2 regions of the Proteus sp. GOKU genome follow, and region 1 is predicted to be linked to the other one. Evidence: predicted binding sites of a transcription regulator. Region 1 holds the regulator's gene; the other holds the start of a gene.
The links. Region 1 encodes sigma-54, which starts transcription at its own class of promoters, with help from an activator protein. Its sites were predicted from a motif close to GTTGGCACANNTTTCGCTNT; they were not measured.

Region 1 (8,388 bases):
TCTGTTGCACTTTTTTGGGTTGTTATTGCTTTACTTATTATTCCAGTTGCAACCCAAATGATATTGGATAATGTCTTTATTTTAATGCAACAGTATCATCTTAGTGGCTTTTTTGTTGGTTTAACCTTGCTATCGATTGGAACAAGCCTACCTGAATTAGCAACAACTATTGTGGCAGCACTAAGACGCGAGAATGAATTAGCATTAGGGAATATTATAGGTGCTAATATTTTCAATCTCACTTTTGTGTTAGGAATGCCAGCATTACTCTCACCAAGCACATTTAATATCAACACATTTTATTTTAGCTTTGCTGTGCTTGGTGTCGCCAGTTTACTGTTTTCTCTCTTTTCATTAGGGCGCAAACGACGTCTTAATCGAGGAAAAGGGATATTCTTGTTAGTTTGCTTTATTGTTTATATTACGGTGTTGTGCGTCGCACATTCTCTCTTAACCTAAAATAAATGGTACAAAAAAATGACCGAGTTTGATTTTCAGCAAGCGGGTAAAAAAGTCCTTCATATTGAACGTGATGGGTTAGCTGAACTAGAACAATACATCAATGATGACTTCACTCTAGCCTGTGAAAAAATTTTCCACTGCCAAGGTAGAGTCATTGTTATGGGTATGGGTAAATCTGGCCATATTGGACATAAAATTGCGGCGACATTCGCCAGCACAGGAACACCTTCTTTCTTCGTTCATCCCGGTGAAGCAAGCCATGGCGACTTAGGCATGGTGACAGAAAAAGATATTGTTTTGGCGATTTCAAACTCAGGTGAAGCCAGCGAAATCCTTGCGCTGATCCCAGTACTTAAACGTAAACAGATAACACTGATTTGTATGACACGCACTCCTCAAAGTACAATGGGGAAAGCGTCTGATATTCATCTTTGTATCAAAGTACCTAAAGAAGCCTGTCCTTTAGGTCTTGCACCAACAACCAGTACAACGGCAACCTTGGTAATGGGGGATGCACTAGCAATAGCACTGTTACGTGCCCGTGGTTTTACTGCTGAAGATTTTGCGCTCTCTCATCCTGGAGGGGCATTAGGTCGTAAATTACTCCTTCATGTCAGTGATTTAATGAATAAAGAGGCAGATATCCCTCGCGTCACTAAAGATGCCACTTTACGTGAAGCACTTGTCGAGATAACCCGTAAAAAATTAGGTATGACCGTCATTTGCGATGATAGTATGCTGATCAACGGTATCTTTACTGATGGTGACTTACGAAGAATATTTGATTTAGGGATAGATCTGAACAATGCCAAAATTTCAGATGTTATGACAAGAGGCGGTATTCGTATTCGCCCAGATTGTTTGGCAGTTGAAGCACTGAATTTAATGCAAGCAAAACATATCACCTCGCTATTAGTAACAGAACAAGATAGTGATATCCTGTTAGGTGTTTTACATATGCATGATTTATTACAGGCTGGTGTTGTATAAGATAGTCATAACGTTCGAAGGATAAAAATGAATACAATGATAGAAACTTGTTATGGTGCAGTAAGCGAGCAAATCATCAAAAAAGCAGAAAAAATCCAATTGCTGATTTGTGATGTTGATGGTGTGATGTCGGACGGACTCATTTACATGGGCAATAATGGCGAAGAATTAAAAGCCTTTAACGTTCGTGATGGGTATGGCATCCGTTGTTTGCTTACATCAGGCATTGAGGTTGCTATCATTACAGGTCGTCAGTCTAAACTGTTAGAAGATCGTGCTAAAACCCTTGGCATTACATATCTTTACCAAGGTCAGCATAATAAGCTTTTGGCGTATCAACAACTGTTAGATACACTAAACCTTAAACCTGAACAAACAGCCTATATTGGTGACGACCTGATTGATTTACCTGTAATGGAAAAAGTAGGACTTTCTGTCGCCGTGGCTGATGCACATCCATTACTTACACCTCGTGCTAATTACGTGACTCGCATTGCGGGGGGGCGTGGTGCAGTACGAGAATTGTGCGATTTAATCCTTTTAGCGCAAGGTCGGCTTGAAGAAGCTAAAGGTCTTTCGATTTAACGTATAACGATACAGAATGAATAAATTAAAATCCTGGTTTACCTTAATTCTTGCCATTATCGCCCTTGGGCTGATTGGCTGGAACTATACTAATAACACTGAATTCGGTGATGGTGAGATTGTTGATGATGGTCAGCCAACCTATCAATCCAAATCATCGATATCTTTTGTTTATGAACCAACGGGTATACTCGGATATAAACTTGTTGCTGATGATGTTAAAAACTATGCTCAGCAAAAGTTTACATGGTTTACTAACCCTGTCTTAACTACCTATTCACCGACAGGGGATGCAACATGGACAGTACGCGCAAATAAAGCCAAGCTAACAAACAGTAAAATGCTCTATCTTTATGGCGATGTTCAAATTGATAGCTTAACAGATGATTCTCAACTACAGAGAATAAGCACAGACAATGCTATCGCAAATTTGGATACACAGGATGTTTCCTCTGATGATGAAGTGACTATTATCGGCGTCGGACTGAAATCAGTCGGCTTAAAAATGCGAGGCAATCTGCGCGAGAAACGTGCAGAGCTGATTGAAAAGGTAAACACCTATTATGAGATCCCTAATGAATCAAAAAATCCGTAATACACTGATTATCGGTACACTTTTAGCGATAAGTGTACCTGCGATGGCGCTTAAAGATGACACACAACAACCTATTGTTGTGAATTCAGAGAAACAGTCGCTTGATCTAGAAAAAAACGTTACAACCTTTACACAAAATGTTGTGATCAAACAAGGTTCTATCGATATTCGTGCTGATAAAGTTGTTGTCACACGCCCGGGTGGTGACTCCAAAAGGATCGTAATAGAAGCGTTTGGTAACCCTGTGACTTTTTATCAGTTACAAGATGATGGCAAACCTATCAAAGGTCGTGGCGAGAAAATGACCTATGAAATGGATAAAGAGTTAATGACCTTAACGGGTAAAGCCTATCTTGAACAATTAGACAGTAATATCACCGGTGATAAGATCACTTATCTCGTCCCAACTCAGCAAATGGAAGCGTTTAGCGGTAAAGGTAAACAAGTGACTACTGTTTTACTGCCTTCCCAGTTGCAAGAGAAAGGCCCTGGTGTTAACAACAAAGGTAAGTAACACTTTATGGCGCTGTTAAAAGCTGAAAATTTAGCGAAAGCATACAAAGGGCGCACCGTTGTCGGTGATGTAAGTCTGAACGTTAATTCAGGTGAGATTGTCGGCTTACTTGGACCTAATGGTGCAGGTAAAACAACCACATTCTATATGGTTGTTGGCATTGTAGCTCGTGATGCAGGTAGTATTACAATTGATGATGAAGACATTACGCTGTTACCGTTACATGAACGAGCACGTAAAGGCATTGGCTATCTTCCTCAAGAAGCGTCTATTTTTAGACGCTTAAGCGTTTATGACAATATTATGGGGATCTTAGAAATCCGCCATGATCTAACGCCTGAAGAACGAAAAGACCGTGCAGAAGAGCTACTAGAAGAGTTTAATGTCAGCCACTTGCGTAACAGCTTAGGGCAATCATTATCAGGGGGTGAACGCCGCCGTGTTGAAATCGCGCGGGCATTGGCAGCAAACCCCAAATTCATTTTATTAGATGAACCTTTTGCGGGTGTTGACCCTATTTCGGTATTAGATATTAAAAAAATTATCCAGCATCTACGTGATTATGGATTAGGTGTACTGATTACTGACCATAACGTTCGTGAAACATTAGATGTATGTGAACGTGCTTATATTGTCAGCCAAGGTCACCTTATCGCTCATGGTTCACCAGAAGAAATTCTTGAAAATGAGCAAGTTAAACGTGTTTACTTAGGTGAAGGCTTCCGCCTGTAATCTTTGATTCACTTTTACTCTGTCATGGATGACAACAGCAAAGGACTCATCGCATTATTATGAAACAAAGTCTGCAACTTCGTCTTAGTCAGCAACTGGCAATGACGCCACAGCTACAACAGGCTATTCGTTTGTTGCAACTTTCGACGCTTGAATTACAACAAGAAATTCAGCAAGCGCTTGAGTCTAATCCACTTCTAGAACAAGACGACGATCAACAAGATCCCGTTTCAGACGATACCTCTCATACAGAAAATCAGTCCGACTCTACAACAGAAACAACAACCGAAAACGAAGTTGAAGAGTTCGATACGCTGGATGCTTTAGAGCAAAAAGAGATGCCTGATGATCTCCCTTTAGATACTCAATGGGAAGAGATCTACACCGCAGGCACACCTTCTGGCACCAGTAATGACTATACTGATGATGAACTTCCACTGTATCAAGGCGAAACAACGGCTTCATTGCAAGATTACCTAACATGGCAGGCTGATCTCACTCCGTTTTCAGAAACAGACAGAGCAATTGCGATAAGTATTATCGATGCTATTGATGAAACAGGATATTTAACTGTCACAACAGATGACATCCTTGCTGGAATGGGCGATGATGAGTTAGAGCTTGATGAAGTCGAAGCCGTATTAAAACGTATCCAACGCTTTGATCCTATTGGTGTTGCTGCGCGTGATTTAAAAGAGTGTCTTTTGATTCAGCTATCCGCTTTTTCAACAGAAACACCTTATCTTAAAGAAACGCAGTTAGTGATCAGCCAATATTTAGAGTTGCTAGGTAACCGTGACTTTCGCCAATTGATGCGTCAAACGAAGTTACGTGAAGAGACACTTAAATCGGTTATTGAGATGATCCAGTCTCTTGATCCTAAACCCGGATTAAGTATTGATACAGGCGAGTCAGAGTATGTTATTCCAGATATACTGGTAAAAAAATCAGGTGAGCGCTGGCAAGTTGAGTTAAATACAGATAGCATTCCTCGCCTACGAATAAATGAGACCTACGCAGCATTGGGTCAATCGACCCAAAATGAGAGTGATGGAAAATTTATTCGTGATAATTTACAAGAAGCCAAATGGCTGATAAAAAGTTTAGAAAGCCGTAATGAGACATTATTAAAAGTCGCTCATTGCATTGTTGACACACAGCAGGCATTTTTCGAATTGGGTGAAGAGCATATGAAACCCCTTGTGTTAGCAGATATTGCTGAACAGGTTGAAATGCACGAATCCACCATTTCTCGAGTGACAACGCAAAAATTTTTGCATTGCCCGAGAGGAATTTTCGAATTGAAGTATTTTTTCTCTAGCCATGTGAATACTGATAGCGGAGGCGAAGCCTCTTCAACAGCAATCAGGGCTTTAGTGAAGAAACTAATCGCAGCAGAAAATCCAGCGAAACCACTTAGTGATAGTAAACTGGCTGATATGCTCGGAGAACTTGGAATACAGGTTGCTCGACGCACTGTTGCGAAGTATAGAGAGTCATTATCCATCCCGCCTTCAAATCAACGCAAAGAGTTGGTTTGAGCATAATTGAGAAGGAAGACACTATGGAACTTCAAATCACTGGTCATAATATTGAATTAACCGATGCTCTGCGTGATACCGTCAAAGCAAAAAGCGCGAAATTACCTCAGTTCTTTGACAAAATTAATAACGTTCAGGTGATCCTGAAAGTCGAGAAAGTTAATAAAATCGCGGAAGCGACCATTCAAGTTAACGGCGGTGAATTGCATGCCTCTGCGGAAGCAGAAGATATGTACGCAGCAATTGATGGATTAATGGATAAACTGGCTCGTCAATTAACCAAACACAAAGATAAACTGAGACAACATTAATTCATTTCCCATTGTAAAATGGGGATACAATCGGCGAAGTTACTGCGTTGTTTATGACTCGGTTTAAGCCAACGCCTAATCAATATCAGTAACAAAAAACCAGATGTCACTTTGTGGCATCTGGTTTGCTGGTCTAAGTGAATAAGACAATGAACAACGATACAAAGATGAATATTAGCGACGTACTTTCTCTGGCATGTACGCATAATGATGTACATTGCACGAGTAAAAAGCGCGCGTTAGAAATTATCAGTGAAAATGCAGCTAAAGCACTTAATTTACCCGAAACACTGATATTTGAAGCTTTATTAACGCGTGAAAAAGTCGGTACAACAGGGATTGGGGGGGGGTTAGCTATCCCTCATGGACGTATTGAAAGTGATGAAACAGAAAAAGTAGTTGGTGTGTTTCTTCACCTAAGCGAACCTATTGCCTTCGACGCTATTGATAATCAACCTGTCGACTTGTTGTTCGCATTACTCGTTCCTGCGACACAATGTAAGGAACATTTACACACACTGTCTTTGATTGCAAAACAGTTGGCAGACAAAAATTTATGTCGCCGACTACGCTCCGCACAAAGTGATGAAGAGCTTTATCAGATTATCACAGAATAACCCCTACGGGTTTAGTAGGACGCGAATAGCATACAGTGGAATGATATTCATCACTGGGAAATTATAGGGGAGCTACCTCATGGTGCTGATGATAGTCAGCGGACGCTCTGGTTCAGGTAAGTCAGTCGCTTTGCGTGCGCTTGAAGACATGGGATTTTATTGTGTTGATAACTTACCTGTTGATCTTTTACCTGAGCTCGCAAAAACACTGGCTGAACGTGATGCTTCTGCTGCCGCAGTCAGTATTGATGTCCGAAATATGCCAGAGTCGCCGGAGATCTTCGAAAAAGCGCTGGAAAGTTTACCCGCTGAATATTCTCCACAACTCTTATTTTTAGACGCAGATAGAAATACCTTAATTCGTCGTTATAGTGATACTCGACGTCTTCACCCTCTTTCGACCAAGAACCTTTCGTTAGAAATGGCAATTGATACCGAAAGTGATCTGCTTGAGCCATTGCGATCACGCGCTGATCTCATCATTGATACTTCTGAGATGTCAGTTCATGAGCTCGCAGAAATGCTGCGTACTCGCTTGTTAGGTAAGCGTGAACGTGAGCTGACGATGGTCTTTGAATCGTTTGGCTTTAAACATGGTATTCCTATTGATGCAGACTATGTTTTTGACGTGCGATTCTTACCAAATCCACATTGGGATCCTAAACTGCGTCCAATGACAGGTCTTGATCGCCCTGTCGCGGCATTTTTAGATAGGCACACTGAAGTTCATAACTTTATTTATCAAACTAGAAGCTACCTTGAACTTTGGTTGCCGATGTTAGAAACCAATAACCGTAGTTATTTGACGGTTGCGATTGGTTGTACGGGTGGTAAACACCGTTCTGTTTATGTTGCAGAGCAACTCGCAGATTATTTCCGCTCTAGAGGGAAAAACGTACAATCACGTCACAGAACACTAGAAAAACGCAAATGACCCAATATCGACAAGTTGCGATTAAAAATCGACTCGGTATGCATGCAAGACCTGCAATGAAGTTGTTTGATTTAGTAAAAACATTTCAATCAACCGTCATTTTACGCAACAACGAAGGGGTTGAGGCACAAGCGGATAGTGTGATTGCTATGCTGATGTTAGATTCAGAGCAAGGCAGTCAAATTGATATAGAAGTTACAGGTAGTGATGAAAATGAAGCTATTGATGCTATTATCGCATTATTTGAATCGGGGTTTGATGAAGAATAATCGTAATAGAAAACAATAGATTAGCATTTCTTAACTAAATAACCCGAAAGAGACTGTGATCACTGTCTCTTTCTTTTTTATACAGAACCGCCTATTATCTCTTATATGAGTTTAACAACACCCCCACCTCACCCGTGGGGGTGTTGTTTTGCATTGGAATAAATTGGAGTGTGGTATGACAAAGCCAACAATTATCATCAACGAACTTGATGCAGAACGTTTAGATTCACTACTTGAACAACCGGCATTTGCAGATAGCCCGATTGCTGAAGCATTGAATGAAGAGTTAGATCGTGCTGACATTGTTACACCAGCTGATATCCCTGCTAATATTGTCACAATGAACAGCAAAGTCCGTTTTATGGACTTAAAAAATAATGAAGAGCGTACTCGTACATTAGTGTATCCTGCTTCATTAAAAGACAGCACTACTGAACTTTCCGTTATGGCACCAATGGGTGCTGCGCTACTAGGTTTAGCGATTGATGATGAGATCAGTTGGAAGCTGCCTAATGGCCTTGAAACTAAGGTTAAAGTATTAGAAATTCTATACCAACCTGAAGCTGCGGGTGAATTACACCGTTAAGCAGAGCTGAAGGTTCGCGTCTTATTTTTATCTTCTCAAATTGAAAAGCACACTGATAAACGCGATATCTCAGCCCATTGCGGGCTGAGATTAAAGGTTGCGATCAGTATCTAGAATTTACTCACCTGCAATACTCATTTCTGGTAATAACAACGATCCACACTGAACATTACTGCGCATCTCGATATCATCACCCATAGTGGCAATATTTGCCCACATATCTTTTAAGTTACCCGCAATAGTGACTTCACT
Region 2 (8,388 bases), 850 kb from region 1:
CCTAAGCCTGTGATGGCAATGATATCGCCAGCTTCTGCGACGTCAACTTCGATACGTTCTAAGCCTAAGTGACCTAACACTTTACCGACTTTACCGTTACGAGTATTACCTTCGCTATCGATGATAGTAACTTGCTGGTTAGGTTTAACCTTACCACGCTTGATACGACCGATACCGATAACACCCATGTAGTTGTTGTAGTCCAACTGAGAAATTTGCATCTGGAATGTGCCTTCCAGATCAACTTTTGGTGGCTCTACATATTTGACAATAGCTTCATATAACGGAGTCATATCTTCAGCCATGTCATTGTAATCTGTTCCCGCAATACCATTTAATGCAGATGCATAGATAATTGGGAAATCAAGTTGTTCGTCAGTTGCGCCTAAGTTTACGAACAGGTCAAATACCTGATCAACAACCCAGTCTGGACGCGCACCAGGGCGGTCAACTTTATTGATAACAACAATTGGTTTTAAGTTGTTAGCAAACGCTTTTTGTGTCACAAAACGAGTTTGTGGCATTGGGCCATCCATCGCGTCAACCAGCAATAGAACGCAGTCTACCATAGACATAACGCGTTCTACCTCACCACCGAAGTCGGCGTGTCCTGGGGTATCTACGATATTGATACGATAGTCATTCCATTTAATCGCTGTATTTTTCGCAAGAATAGTAATTCCGCGCTCTCTTTCGAGATCATTTGAGTCCATCACGCGCTCAGCAACGGTTTCACGTTCACCGAACGTACCAGATTGCTGTAGTAATTTATCGACGATAGTTGTTTTACCATGGTCAACGTGGGCGATGATGGCGATATTACGCAAGTTTTCGATCACAAAATTTGCCTCAGGCATTGTAGAAATAAGCGCAGTATTGTACACGCTTTAGACGAGAGACTAAACAAGATCACAATAATGATTGCTTAACAATATGCAATTAATTGAATTGTGATCCTTTTCACGCCTCAGAATTTAGTAGCATCCGTTCAATTGCACCAAAATAGTGCAATTAATTAGGCTTAATTTGCACCAACTTTGTGCAATAATTAAAAAATCACAGGAGATATTCTACACTAAACTTCATCAATACAGTATATATCCCTTTTTAGATAAGTTGGCATGCTTTTCGCAATAGAATTTAGGTGAGCAAAAAATTCACCGAAAAATGTGTAAGGCCACTGCACTCAATAAAACCATTCGCCAGGAGAGTTCCTATGTCCCTTGAACATGTGTTATCCATGATTGAAGAACATAAAGTTAGATATATTGACTTACGTTTCACTGATACCCGCGGTAAAGAACAACATCTTACTATTCCGGCTCATCAGGTTAACGATGATTTCTTTGAAGAAGGAAAAATGTTCGATGGTTCTTCTATTGGTGGCTGGAAAGGCATTAACGAATCAGACATGGTGCTGATGCCAGATGCAACAACTGCAATGCTTGACCCATTTTTCCAAGATCCAACCCTGATTATTCGTTGTGACGTTTTAGAACCTGGCACAATGCAAGGTTACGATCGCGACCCACGTTCAATCTCAAAACGTGCTGAAGACTATTTAAAATCAAGTGGTATCGCAGATACAGTGCTGTTTGGGCCAGAGCCAGAATTCTTCCTGTTTGATGATATTCGTTTCAAAAACGATATTTCAGGCGCTTCTTACGCTATCAATGATATTGAAGCTGCATGGAACACCAATACCAAATATGAAGACGGTAACAAAGGTCACCGCCCAATGGTTAAAGGGGGTTATTTCCCACTGCCACCCGTTGATTCATCACAAGATATTCGTTCTACTATGTGTAACATCATGGAAGAAATGGGCTTAGTTGTTGAAGCTCATCACCATGAAGTAGCAACTGCGGGTCAAAATGAAGTGGCTACTCGCTTTAATACCATGACCAAAAAAGCAGATGAAACTCAAATTTATAAATACGTGGTACAAAACGTGGCTCACGTATTTGGTAAAACAGCGACCTTTATGCCAAAACCATTAGTTGGTGATAACGGTTCAGGTATGCACTGCCATATGTCACTGTCTAAAAACGGCGTAAACCTGTTTGCAGGTGACAAATACGGCGGATTATCTGAAATGGCGCTGTATTACATCGGCGGTATTATCAAACACGCTCGTGCATTAAATGCATTTACTAACCCAACCACTAACTCTTACAAACGTTTAGTTCCGGGTTTTGAAGCACCTGTAATGCTGGCTTACTCTGCACGTAACCGTTCAGCGTCAATTCGTATTCCAGTTGTTGCTAGCATGAAAGCGCGCCGTATTGAAGTTCGTTTCCCAGATCCGTTAGCAAACCCTTACCTTGCGTTTGCTGCGCAGTTAATGGCTGGTCTTGATGGAATTATCAATAAAATTCACCCTGGTGATGCTATGGATAAAAACCTCTATGACTTACCACCAGAAGAAGCGAAAGAGATCCCAACTGTCGCAGGTTCATTAGAAGAAGCATTAAATACATTAAATGCAGATCGTGAATTCTTAACTCGCGGTGGTGTATTTACTGATGATGCTATTGATGCTTACTTAGAATTATTACGTGCTGATGTACAACGTGTACGTATGGCTCCGCATCCTCTTGAATTTGAAATGTATTACAGCGCTTAAGACTATTTTTACTAATAAACACTTAAGCCTAGATGTAAAACTGTTTTTTTTGCCGTGAAGCTATTTTGCCCATCTTCGGATGGGCACTTTTCTCCCACTTAAGGAGTCAGTCTTTTCACTTACGCATTGGTTCATTAATGTAATAAAGGTAAGATGCACTAAAATGGTGCAATGGGGTATTCAATATGGAAACGGCAGACTTACCTGACAACACATTAATTTTAGACTCACTGATACACTCTGTATTGGTTATCAACAAAGAGTTTATTATTTGCTACGCAAATCATTCTGCGTTACAGGTTTTAGCACAAAGCCGTCGAAAACTATTTGAAACGCCTTTCACTGCCCTTTTCAGCTATTACTCTTTTGATGCTGATTTAATGCGTGAAACATTAGCGAATGGACAAAGCTTTACCGACAATGAAGTGATATTGGTTGTCAATAACCAATCACACACAATGTCGCTCAGTGCCCAACCTATTTCCGAGCAACATATTTTGCTGGAACTGGCGCCTATGGATAGTCAACGCCGGTTAAGCCAAGAGCAGATCCAACAAGCCCAACAAATGGCTGCTAGGGAATTGGTTAGGGGGCTGGCACATGAAATTAAAAACCCGTTAGGAGGATTACGAGGTGCAGCTCAATTGCTAGCAAAATCCTTACCTGATCCTGCCTTAACGGAATACACGCAAGTCATTATTGAACAAGCTGATCGCCTACGGGTGCTGGTGGATAGATTGCTTGGTCCTCAACATCCGGGGACAAAAACCCATCAGAGTATTCATCATGTTGTGGAGCGCGTAGCTCAGCTTATTTCCCTTGAATGCCCTGAAAATGTCACCTTATTGAAAGATTACGATCCGAGTTTACCTGAGTTATCACATTACCCAGATCAAATAGAACAGGTACTCCTAAATATTACACGCAATGCTTTACAAGCCGTTGAAAAAACAGGAGGGACGATTATTTTACGTACCCGTACTGCTTTTCAAGTCACGCTTCATGGCGAACGCCATCGCCTTGTTGCTCGCATTGATGTGATTGATACCGGTGATGGCATTCCTCCTCATCTACAAGATACGCTTTTTTATCCTATGGTGAGCGGTCGAGAAGGTGGCAATGGGTTGGGGTTATCTATTGCACGTAATTTAGTGGATCAGCATGCAGGTAAAATTGAATTTACCAGTTGGCCCGGAAATACTGAATTTTCTATTTATTTACCAATTAAGTAGGAGATAACCAATGCAAAAAGGAAATGTATGGGTTGTTGATGATGACAGCTCTATTCGCTGGGTACTTGAACGCGCTATTTCTCGTGAAGGTCTGTCATGTAAAACCTTTGAACATGCGAATGATGTGCTTAATGCACTTAATACAGAAATACCTGATGTATTGTTATCAGACATTCGTATGCCTGATATTGATGGTTTATCTCTTCTAAAAATAATTAAAGAACAATATCCAACTCTGCCCGTGATTATTATGACGGCACATTCTGATCTCGATGCGGCTGTTAATGCCTATCAACAAGGGGCATTTGATTACTTACCAAAGCCGTTCGATATCGACGAAACGTTGGCACTAATTGATCGCGCCATTACTCATTATCGCGAGCAAAAACAACCGAATAACGATGAAACTTCATTGCAATCAGTTTCAGATATGATTGGCGAAGCACCTGCAATGCAAGAGGTTTACCGTATTATTGGTCGGCTTTCTCGCTCTTCAATTAGTGTGCTGATTAATGGGGAATCAGGGACAGGGAAAGAATTAGTGGCACATGCATTACATCGCCACAGCCCAAGATCTTCCTCTCCTTTTATCGCCTTAAATATGGCAGCCATTCCTAAAGACCTGATTGAATCAGAGCTTTTTGGTCACGAAAAAGGCGCATTTACAGGTGCTTCTCAAGTACGACAAGGTCGATTTGAACAAGCGAATGGCGGCTCACTGTTTCTTGATGAAATTGGCGATATGCCTCTTGATATTCAAACACGTTTACTGCGAGTCCTTGCTGAAGGGCAATTCTATCGAGTAGGTGGTTATGCCCCTGTAAAAGTCGATGTACGTATTATTGCCGCTACACATCAAGATTTAGAAAAGCGAGTTCAAGCAGGTGATTTTCGTGAAGATCTCTATCATCGACTCAATGTAATACGTATTCAGTTACCCCCATTACGAGATAGAACGGAAGATATTCCCAGCTTAGCACGCTATTTTCTACAAAAAACAGCAAAAGAATTAGGTGTCGAAACCAAAGCGCTTCATCAGCAAAGTTTGCAAATAATGATGGAATACAACTGGTCAGGTAACGTCAGACAATTAGAGAATGTGTGTCGCTGGTTAACCGTAATGACGGCAAGCCAAGAGATAATGCCTCAAGATTTACCACAAGAAATTCGCCAACCTGATGAGAAAGCCAAAAATATCAGTCGAATTGCTTCTTCTCAACATTGGTCACAGCACCTTTCATTATGGGCAGATGAAGCATTAGGGGAAGGAAAAGAAAATATCTTAACAGATGCCCTACCTCAATTTGAACGCACATTATTACTTAGTGCCTTGGCATACACACAAGGACATAAACAAGATGCGGCAAGATTATTAGGTTGGGGAAGAAATACATTAACCCGTAAATTAAAAGAGTTAGGGATAGAGGAATATTGATCCTCTACCCCTTCATCGATTAAATAACACGCGAGAATTGACGTTGGCGCATTTGATTTCGTAAATAGGTATCAAAACACATACAGATATTACGAATTAGCAAACGTCCTCGTGGTGTAACTTGGATACCGTCTACTGTTATTTCAACTAAACCATCATCCTTCATTGGCACAAGTAATTCTAAATCTTCTTTAAAATAGTCATGGAAGACAATATTGTGCATTTTTTCAATATCAGAAAAACGCAGACTAAAATTACAAATTAAGGTTTTAATTACATCTCGACGAATACAATCATCATTAGTCAGAGATAAACCTCGCCATAGTGCATTCCCTTCACTATTTACACGCGCATAATACTCTTTCAATACTTTTTCATTTTGCGCATAGTTATCGCCTAACATACTTATTGCAGAAACTCCCATGCCTAATAAATCACACTCTTCATGAGTGGTATAGCCTTGGAAATTACGATGTAAAATACCTTTGCGCTGAGCAACGGCTAATTCGTCATCAGGTTTAGCAAAGTGATCCATACCAATAAACTGATAGCCGTTTGTTGTCAGCGTAGAAATTGTTTCTTGTAATATTTCTAATTTTTCTTCAGCTAAAGGGAGATCTTCATCTTTAATTTTACGCTGAGCAGCGAATAAATTAGGTAAGTGTGCATAATTGAAAACACTTAATCTATCGGGTGATAATTCAATAACGCGTTTTAATGTAAAGGCAAAACTCTCTTTGGTTTGCTTAGGTAAACCATAAATTAAGTCAATGCTGGTGGAGTGAAAACCCACTTCACGCGCACGCTCTACCAATGCAAAAATAAACGCTTCATCTTGCTCACGATTGACTTTTTGTTGTACTTCTTTATTGAAATCTTGCACACCCATACTTAGGCGATTAAATCCTTCATGGCGCAGATGATCGATAACATCTAGCTCAATTTCACGAGGATCGATTTCAATAGAGAGTTCTGCATTATCAACAAAATGAAAATGGTGACGTAATAGCGAAACCAATCGGCTAATTTGTTGCTTATCCAGAAAAGTAGGTGTGCCCCCACCCCAATGCATTTGAGTCACTTTTCTGTCTTTAAAATAACGAGCCCTGTTAATAATTTCTTTTTCTAAAACATCAAGATATTCATCTGCCTTATGTTTATGCCGCGTAATAATTTTATTACAGCCGCAGAAATAGCACAGCTTATGGCAGAAAGGGATATGAATATAAAGCGATAAAGGGCGCTCAAGATAACGTTGAGTCGCTTTGATAAAATCATCATCGCCATATTGCTGATTAAACTCTAATGCTGTTGGGTATGATGTATAGCGAGGACCTGAATAGTTATACTTATGGATCAGGTCAAGATCCCAAATAATTGTTTGTTCTGACATGCCTCTACCTTCCAAAAGTGAACCGCTGATATTTCATACCAGCAAACAGACATTATGAATATCTGAAAGAATAGTGTAACCAATAAATCGAGAACTGAATATGATCGAAAGAGGTATCGTATAAATCCCTTTCTTCTTATTGATAGGTGATAACACTCAAATATACGACGTGATGTAAATCACATTATGTAAAAATAGTCTTATCCATTAAATATATTCATGAATAAATTAAGTTTATTCAATATGTTAGTAGTTTTAATTCATCGCGAAATATCAGAAGAAAACTTTTACGCCGAGTTTAAAACGATATATTACTCAAAATACGATTTAAATTAATTAAATATCTCGTTATATTAGTTTTATTATTCTTTTATTCCCTCTTAATTCGATGATTATAATAATAGTAACAATTATATCTTTACCTAAATTATAATATTACATATCCTAGAGACAAACATTGATTAATATCCAACTAGGTCGTGTTTTGATTTAAATTTGAGGCTCATTTAAAGAATAAAGGTCGCTATATTACAAGGAAAGATAGCATCCCCCATACCTTATCTTATTCTAATTGACGTTTCTCTTATTTAATCAGTCTCTTTTATATACCCGAATTATGGATTATTAACCACGGAAGGAAACGGACTAGCAACCAAGGATGGTTTATCTCTTCAATAACAATTCATCTCTTTTATTCACTCTTCTACTTCACGTTTATCTTACAATAAATATATGTAGCATTACCTAGCACCAAATAAGAATAATTATTATTTATACCTACAAATAAAATAAGGCTCTACTTATTTTAAAGTTAATAAGCAGAGCCTTTCTCTTTATTATGCTTATTTTATAGCATTTATTTATTCTGCTTCTTTACCATAATTAGGAGAACGAGGACCATACAGAATGCCATTCGCATTTCCAGCAGAAAGTAAGCGAACACTGGTTATACCCGCAATTTGATAGCTTTTATCTGATACTGTATTCACGATTTGATTCACAACCGCTGAAACCAGCATCCCGACTAAACTACCTGATGAGCCTTCTGTTTCTGTACTTGATGCCGTTGCAGAACTACTCCACAACACACCACCATTACGAAGATCAACAAGCTTGGCTGCGACAGTAACTCGCGTATCACTAGAAATAATTTGGTATGACGTTCCAAATTCGGTGATATCTAAGTATAAAACAGCATCAGCGCCAAAGATTTCACGTAATTTATTAGGACTTACTGCATGAATATCCCCAGCCATGGATAAGCCGTTTTGCTTAAATGTCTCTTCAACGACAGCAACAGGGAACACATAATATCCTGCTTCCGCTAAAGGATACGTCACTTGAGATAAGAAACTGTGTCCAGCTCCAACTTCTGTTGTATGGTTTTGGGGCACCAAGACTAAAATGCTCTTTGGTTTACTCTGCTTAAATGCGGAGTAATCTGTTTTAACAGGCTGAGCACATCCCGTTAATACCAGCGCAAAAGCCAAACAAATTAAAGTGAATAAGCGACTCATTTTTGCATTCCTTTATTTTTCATCAGGCGATCCATAAATTCCGCTGATTCTGGGTAAAGTGCTTTCTCTTCATTAAATTCAGCCATCGCTAAATCTAACGCCCCTGTTGCACCGTATAACATACCTAAATGTGCATGTAATCCCGGTGGAATACCTAATGATTTGGCACGAGAAAGCTCAATACT

Region 2: the regulator sigma-54 is predicted to act here: its motif matches at 1,116-1,135, upstream of glnA (glutamate--ammonia ligase).

Annotation. Positions count from the first base shown of each region.
Region 1 is NZ_CP034105.1:565,435-573,822, reverse strand. It holds gene EHE21_RS02760 (calcium/sodium antiporter) at 1-459, shown strand, start outside; gene kdsD (arabinose-5-phosphate isomerase KdsD) at 478-1,452, shown strand; gene kdsC (3-deoxy-manno-octulosonate-8-phosphatase KdsC) at 1,480-2,037, shown strand; gene lptC (LPS export ABC transporter periplasmic protein LptC) at 2,054-2,632, shown strand; gene lptA (lipopolysaccharide ABC transporter substrate-binding protein LptA) at 2,613-3,146, shown strand; gene lptB (LPS export ABC transporter ATP-binding protein) at 3,153-3,878, shown strand; gene rpoN (RNA polymerase factor sigma-54) at 3,938-5,419, shown strand; gene hpf (ribosome hibernation promoting factor) at 5,443-5,730, shown strand; gene ptsN (PTS IIA-like nitrogen regulatory protein PtsN) at 5,880-6,347, shown strand; gene rapZ (RNase adapter RapZ) at 6,427-7,281, shown strand; gene npr (PTS phosphocarrier protein NPr) at 7,278-7,550, shown strand; gene rnk (nucleoside diphosphate kinase regulator) at 7,726-8,136, shown strand; gene pmbA (metalloprotease PmbA) at 8,254-8,388, opposite strand, start outside.
Region 2 is NZ_CP034105.1:3,861,551-3,869,938, forward strand. It holds gene typA (ribosome-dependent GTPase TypA) at 1-857, opposite strand, end outside; gene glnA (glutamate--ammonia ligase) at 1,217-2,626, shown strand; gene glnL (nitrogen regulation protein NR(II)) at 2,812-3,858, shown strand; gene glnG (nitrogen regulation protein NR(I)) at 3,869-5,293, shown strand; gene hemN (oxygen-independent coproporphyrinogen III oxidase) at 5,313-6,686, opposite strand; gene EHE21_RS17665 (DUF799 domain-containing protein) at 7,547-8,203, opposite strand; gene EHE21_RS17670 (DUF4810 domain-containing protein) at 8,200-8,388, opposite strand, start outside.